2 regions of the Aeribacillus composti genome follow, and region 2 is predicted to be linked to the other one. Evidence: a T-box and tRNA genes for the amino acid it is inferred to sense, from the RefSeq annotation. Region 2 holds a T-box; the other holds one or more tRNA genes.
What was found. A T-box is a leader RNA that pairs with one kind of tRNA and senses whether it is charged. The one in region 2 lies ahead of pheS (phenylalanine--tRNA ligase subunit alpha), so its partner is inferred to be a tRNA-Phe.
Positions count from the first base shown of each region.

Region 1: it has a tRNA-Phe gene. The T-box ahead of pheS (phenylalanine--tRNA ligase subunit alpha) is inferred to sense a tRNA for this amino acid. The anticodon was not compared.

Region 1 covers NZ_CP134501.1:931,722-935,108, reverse strand. The annotation lists gene RI196_RS04755 (1,4-dihydroxy-2-naphthoate polyprenyltransferase) at 1-209, shown strand, start outside; gene RI196_RS04750 (TraR/DksA C4-type zinc finger protein) at 584-1,336, shown strand; tRNA gene RI196_RS04745 (tRNA-Asn) at 1,396-1,467, opposite strand; tRNA gene RI196_RS04740 (tRNA-Ile) at 1,567-1,640, opposite strand; tRNA gene RI196_RS04735 (tRNA-Gly) at 1,647-1,717, opposite strand; tRNA gene RI196_RS04730 (tRNA-His) at 1,946-2,021, opposite strand; tRNA gene RI196_RS04725 (tRNA-Phe) at 2,039-2,111, opposite strand; tRNA gene RI196_RS04720 (tRNA-Asp) at 2,222-2,297, opposite strand; tRNA gene RI196_RS04715 (tRNA-Met) at 2,300-2,376, opposite strand; tRNA gene RI196_RS04710 (tRNA-Ser) at 2,387-2,476, opposite strand; tRNA gene RI196_RS04705 (tRNA-Ile) at 2,489-2,565, opposite strand; tRNA gene RI196_RS04700 (tRNA-Met) at 2,572-2,645, opposite strand; tRNA gene RI196_RS04695 (tRNA-Ala) at 2,656-2,728, opposite strand; tRNA gene RI196_RS04690 (tRNA-Pro) at 2,740-2,816, opposite strand; tRNA gene RI196_RS04685 (tRNA-Arg) at 2,820-2,896, opposite strand; tRNA gene RI196_RS04680 (tRNA-Leu) at 2,902-2,990, opposite strand; tRNA gene RI196_RS04675 (tRNA-Gly) at 2,998-3,069, opposite strand; tRNA gene RI196_RS04670 (tRNA-Leu) at 3,076-3,157, opposite strand; tRNA gene RI196_RS04665 (tRNA-Lys) at 3,165-3,240, opposite strand.
Region 2 covers NZ_CP134501.1:2,814,897-2,818,283, reverse strand. The annotation lists gene RI196_RS13715 (TrmH family RNA methyltransferase) at 11-793, shown strand; T-box leader at 843-1,073, shown strand; gene pheS (phenylalanine--tRNA ligase subunit alpha) at 1,118-2,152, shown strand; gene pheT (phenylalanine--tRNA ligase subunit beta) at 2,167-3,387, shown strand, end outside.

The DNA of each region.
Region 1 (3,387 bases), 1.9 Mb from region 2:
TTATTATGATCATTTTTGATTATTCCACATGGTGGTCTATTCTTGCTTTTCTTAGCATTCCAAAAGCTATTCAGGCGGTGAAGCGATTTGTCGGCAAAACAAAGCCTATTGAAATGATGCCGGCCATGAAAGCAACATCGCAAACAAACACTTTATTAGGCTTTTTGCTTGCTGCAGGTTTGCTCATAAGCACCATCATATCTCAGTAACACGATAGTATGTTTACTATCGTGTTTTTTTATTAAGCTTTACTGTGAAATTTGTTCTGTATCATCCACTCGCAATTTCAATATGCTGAGCAAATATTTTGTCCTGAAAAAACATCTCGATAGGTCACAGCCTCTTTATCGGATAGCCAGCCTGTTTCTCAGCCGAATGATGTTGTGGTAGCCTTTCAAGTGCCATCAGCTTCAAAGCATAGCGTTAAAAAAGGCGTGGAAGCAGCAATCCTTTCCTGACATGTTTTAAAATGATGATGAAATTTATGGCTGCAAAGGTGAATTTTTTTCATGATTTTAAAGTTATAATTTATTCCTTTTCGTCCAAAATAGCTTTAGATTCTAAAAAAGAAGGTGTCTTTCATATGGACATGGACGAAAAAAAATTAAAGGATTTTCAAAAGCAATTAATATTCATGAAAAATGAGATTGAAAAACGTTGGGATAATAACGATCATTTTCAATTGGAAAAAGGGCTGGACCATGAATCAACTGGAGAGCTTTCCAGCTACGACAATCACCCCGGAGACGATGCGACCGAACTGTATGAAAGAGAAAAAGATTTAGCATTAAATAAACATTTAGAAAAAGAATATGAAGAGATCGTTGAAGCATTAGAAAGAATTCATGAGGGTACTTACGGTACTTGTTCCGTCTGCGGAAAAAAAATTGATGAAGACCGTCTCAAAGCCATACCGACAGCCAAAACATGCAAAGAACATACTCTAGTTCAAACGATTTCTCATGAAAGACCTGTAGAGGAAGAAATACTTGATGCGACTTTTCACGGATCCTCTCAAATCGACCATGAAAATACCGCTGTTACTGAACCGTATGATTATTTTCAAGATGTTATCGAATACGGAACGTCAGAAACACCGCAAGATGTAAGAACTCCACCGTTATCGTACGGAGATATGTATAATTCCGATGATGAAATTGGATATATTGAAGATATTGAAAACTTCATTTATACAGATATTGAGGGAAAAAACGTAAACGTCTATCCGTCACATGAACATAAACGATATGAAAAAATGCTTGATGAAGAGGATTTAACAGTTTTATGGGGAGATCTTCCATTAACAGAAAAAGAACCATATACGAAAAATGATTAAAATTACAGAAGACAAAAAAAACGTTGCAAACTGCAACGCTTTTTTTGATTTCGAAATGACTCCGCAGGCAGGATTCGAACCTGCGACCGTTCGGTTAACAGCCGAATGCTCTACCACTGAGCTACTGCGGAATATAAAAAAAATTTAAGGCATTTTGCCAAATAGAACAGCTTTTGACTGACAATTGCAGCAATGTCAATTACCCAACTAAGCTGCTTAAAAAATAGCAATGGGCCTGAGTGGACTTGAACCACCGACCTCACGCTTATCAGGCGTGCGCTCTAACCAGCTGAGCTACAAGCCCATATTAAGCGGGTGATGGGAATCGAACCCACGACATCAGCTTGGAAGGCTGAGGTTTTACCACTAAACTACACCCGCACGAAAATATTTATTTTTCTATTTAAATGATAAACACGCATTTTCCATGCCTCTTCCTCTTCCAGCATTGTTCGAGGATGTAAATGCGTCGAGGCAACTCGCAGATTATTCATTGAAGTGTTGCTCGTGGCTGAGGTTTTACCACTAAACTACACCCGCATAATAAGCTGATAATAGAAATAAATACTTATTTTCAATGCCATATTATCTATCTCTACTATAGGCAAATGGGGCGACTGATGGGAATCGAACCCACGAATGCCAGAGCCACAATCTGGTGCGTTAACCACTTCGCCACAGTCGCCGCAATTAATAAAACAATGGCTCGGGACGGAATCGAACCGCCGACACAAGGATTTTCAGTCCTTTGCTCTACCGACTGAGCTACCGAGCCGTAAAACTCCGATAAAAAATTATGTACAATCCATCATTAAAGAAAGAATTCATTGACACAACCTGCTGTACTTGAAAAATTCCTCCTACAGCTGTTGAATCAATAATTAATGGCGGTCCCGACGGGAATCGAACCCGCGATCTCCTGCGTGACAGGCAGGCATGTTAACCGCTACACTACGGGACCATTGGTTGCGGGGGCAGGATTTGAACCTGCGACCTTCGGGTTATGAGCCCGACGAGCTACCGGACTGCTCCACCCCGCGATAATAATGACGGAGGAGGAGGGATTCGAACCCCCGCGCGGTTTGACCCGCCTCTCGGTTTTCAAGACCGACCCCTTCAGCCAGACTTGGGTACTCCTCCATATAATAAAGATGGTGGACCTTGCAGGATTCGAACCTGCGACCGGACGGTTATGAGCCGTCTGCTCTGACCAGCTGAGCTAAAGGTCCGAAAAATGGCGGTGGAGGGGATCGAACCCCCGACCTCACGGGTATGAACCGTACGCTCTAGCCAGCTGAGCTACACCGCCAAATTAAATATGGAGCCTAGCGGGATCGAACCGCTGACCTCCTGCGTGCAAAGCAGGCGCTCTCCCAGCTGAGCTAAGGCCCCTTTAAATTCCCTGGTCGGGAAGACAGGATTCGAACCTGCGACCCCATGGTCCCAAACCATGTGCTCTACCAAGCTGAGCTACTTCCCGATATGGCGCGCCCGAGAGGAGTCGAACCCCTAACCTTTTGATCCGTAGTCAAACGCTCTATCCAATTGAGCTACGGGCGCAAATATGGTGCCGAGGACCGGACTTGAACCGGTACGGTAGTCACCTACCGCAGGATTTTAAGTCCTGTGCGTCTGCCAATTCCGCCACCCCGGCAGAGAAAAGCGGAAGACGGGATTCGAACCCGCGACCCCCACCTTGGCAAGGTGGTGTTCTACCACTGAACTACTTCCGCGTATTATGCGGGTGGAGGGACTTGAACCCCCACGCCGTAAGGCGCTAGATCCTAAGTCTAGTGCGTCTGCCAATTCCGCCACACCCGCGTCAAAATGGTGAGCCATGGAGGATTCGAACCTCCGACCCTCTGATTAAAAGTCAGATGCTCTACCGACTGAGCTAATGGCTCATAAAAAATTTTTTTCTCCTAATCCATTTTTCATTTGTCAGATGTCCCTTCCTCTGCCAGTCTTTTCGAGGATGTTGGATGCGTCGGGACAACTCTCTGATTGTTCGTCGAAGCATTGCTCGTTTCTCTGACGACTAATCTAAAAGT
Region 2 (3,387 bases):
TGTATATGAAATGAACTATCAGTTGAAGGAGACACCATCATTGAAACGGATTGCGTCAACTAAAAATGAAAGAGTAAAAGAATGGAAAAAGCTGCAATCAAGAAAAAAACGGGAAGAGCGCGGGCTGTTTTTAATTGAAGGCTTGCATTTAATCGAGGAAGCTCTCAAATACAAATCAATTGTTCAAGAGTTAATTGTTTTAGACGGAGCGAAGCTGCCAAATCATTTTTTCGAAGGTACTATTCCGACAACGATTGTTTCCAAAGAGGTGTTTTCGCTTCTGTCTGAAACGGATTCCCCGCAAGGTGTCATGGCTGTTTGTAAGCAGCTTAGGTGGGAAATCGATTTGAACGCCAAAAAATGGCTGTTAATAGATGCGGTTCAAGACCCAGGAAATCTCGGTACGATCATTCGTACTGCAGATGCGGCTGGAATGGATGTTGTGATTTTAGGTGACGGGACGGTTGATTTGTACAATAGTAAAACGATCCGGGCGACACAAGGATCAATTTTTCATTTGCCTGTGGTCAATTCGTCATTAAAACAGATTATAAACAAATTGAAGGAAGAGAAAATTCCTGTATTTGGAACTTCAACAAAAAATGCTGTTTTCTATAAAGAGATCCCTCCATCTGAAACATTTGCCCTCCTTGTAGGAAATGAGGGAAATGGGGTCTCAAAAGAGCTGCTGGATATGACGGATCAAAATTTACACATTCCGATTTATGGAAAAGCGGAGTCATTAAATGTTGCCGTTGCTTCAGCTATTTTCATGTACCATCTTCGCAAATAGTGTTGCGCCTTTAATTTCTTTTTTTTATAATTAAAAGCAATTGAATAAAGGAATAACGATGACGGAGAAGAGTAGTTTGCAGGTCGCCATTTAGGGAGAAAATGCCGTAGACTGGAAGCATTTTTATGGTAGAGGCAAACGAATTCACCTCCAGAGTTGACGCCAGGACCATGCGGAAGCATGTAAAGGCGCTCCGGCTGTGCCGTTATGATAATGAAGTGAACAAAGATTCTTTCTTTGTTAATAAGGGTGGTACCGCGAAATTCAACTCGTCCCTTTTTTGGGATGGGTTTTTTTATTTATTTTAAAAAAGGAGGAATTTACATGCAGGAAGAATTAACAAAGCTTCGCGATGAAGCGTTGCAAAAGGTACGGGAAGCAACGGATTTAAAACAATTGCAAAATATTCGCGTTCAATATCTTGGAAAAAAAGGACCGATTACCGAAGTTCTTCGCGGAATGGGAAAGCTTTCGAAAGAAGAACGGCCGAAAATAGGTGCGTTAGCAAATGAAATTCGGGAAGTGATTGCCGGGGAAATAACAAGTAAGCAAGAACAACTCGAAAAAGCAGAAATCGAGAAAAAATTACAGCAAGAAACGATTGACGTTACCCTTCCAGGCAGACCGGTTCGAACAGGAAACCATCATCCTCTCCAAGCGGTCATTGAAGAAATTGAAGATTTGTTTATCGGCATGGGATACACAGTAGAGGAAGGTCCAGAAGTTGAAACAGATTATTACAATTTTGAAGCGCTCAATTTGCCGAAAGGCCATCCGGCAAGGGATATGCAAGATTCCTTTTACATAACTGATGAAATTTTGCTGCGCACACACACATCTCCAGTTCAGGCGAGAACGTTAGAAAAATATAAAGGGAAAGGTCCTGTAAAAATCATTTGTCCAGGGAAAGTATACAGACGTGATACAGATGATGCAACGCACTCCCATCAATTTACGCAAATTGAAGGGCTCGTTGTGGATGAAAACATTCGCATGAGCGATTTAAAAGGAACGCTCGAAGTGTTTGCGAAAAAACTGTTCGGTGAAGACAGGCAAATTCGTCTGCGTCCGAGCTTTTTCCCGTTTACTGAACCGTCGGTGGAAGTCGATGTATCCTGTTTTAAATGCTCCATGAAAGGCTGTCATGTATGCAAAGGAACAGGCTGGATTGAAATTTTAGGAGCAGGGATGGTTCATCCAAACGTTTTGGAAATGGCGGGATTCGATTCGAAAAAATACCGTGGTTTTGCATTTGGAATGGGACCGGAACGGATTGCCATGTTGAAATATGGAATTGATGATATTCGTCATTTTTATACAAACGATGTGCGTTTTTTGAAACAGTTTAAACAAGCTTAAAAGGAGGTTTTCTCATGTTCGTTTCATACAAATGGCTCTCTGAATATGTTGATCTAGACATTTCCCCTGAGGAGCTGGCTGAAAAAATAACGAAGAGCGGCATTGAAGTTGAAAATGTTCAAGCTGTTAATGAAGGAATAAAAGATGTTGTAGTTGGACAGGTGCTTGAAAAAGAACAGCATCCAAATGCAGAAAAATTAAGCAAATGTTTAGTTGACATCGGTGAAGGAGAACCAGTGCAAATTATATGCGGCGCCCAAAACGTTGAAAAAGGTCAAAAAGTGCCGGTAGCCAAAGTTGGTGCGGTTTTGCCGGGCAATTTCAAAATTAAACGGGCAAAGCTGCGCGGTGAAGAATCTAACGGTATGATTTGTTCTTTGCAAGAGCTGGGCATTGAAGGAAAGCTTGTCCCAAAAGAGTTTTCTGACGGCATTTTTGTTTTCCCTAGTGATGCTGAAGTTGGAAAAAATGCGATTGAACAGCTGTTTATGGACGATTATGTACTTGAATTAGGTCTTACACCAAACCGTTCTGACTGTTTAAGCATGATCGGTGTTGCCTATGAAGTTGCAGCAATTTTAAAGAAAGAGGTTCGAAAGCCGGAAGTTCATTATGAGGCTGCCGAAGAAAAAGCAACTGATTATATTACTGTGAATGTTGAAGCAAAAGAAGATAATCCATTCTATATAGCTAAAATTATTAAAAATGTCAAAATTGCCCCTTCCCCTTTATGGATGCAAATGCGCTTAATAAAAGCCGGAATCAGACCGCATAACAACGTCGTCGATATTACAAACTATTGTTTATTAGAATACGGCCAGCCGCTTCATGCGTTTGACTATGACCGGTTCGGATCAAAGGAAATACTCGTTCGCCGCGCACATGACGGAGAGACGATCGTGACCCTTGATGATCAAGAACGAAAGCTTACAAGCGATCACCTTGTGATCACAAATGGCAAAGTACCTGTTGCATTAGCTGGTGTAATGGGAGGGGCCGATTCTGAAGTAAGAGACGATACGACGACCGTTTTGCTTGAGGCCGCCTATTTTAAAGGCAGTGTTGTCCGAAAAGCGTCGAAGGATTTCGGACTTAGAAGTGAAGCGAGCTTGAGATTTGAAAAGGGAGTTGACCCGAACAGGGTAAAAGCTGCAGCAGAGCGGGCAGCACAATTGATCGCAAAATACGCCTCCGGAACTGTTTTAGAAGGTGAAGCAGAATTTCATGATTTTTCA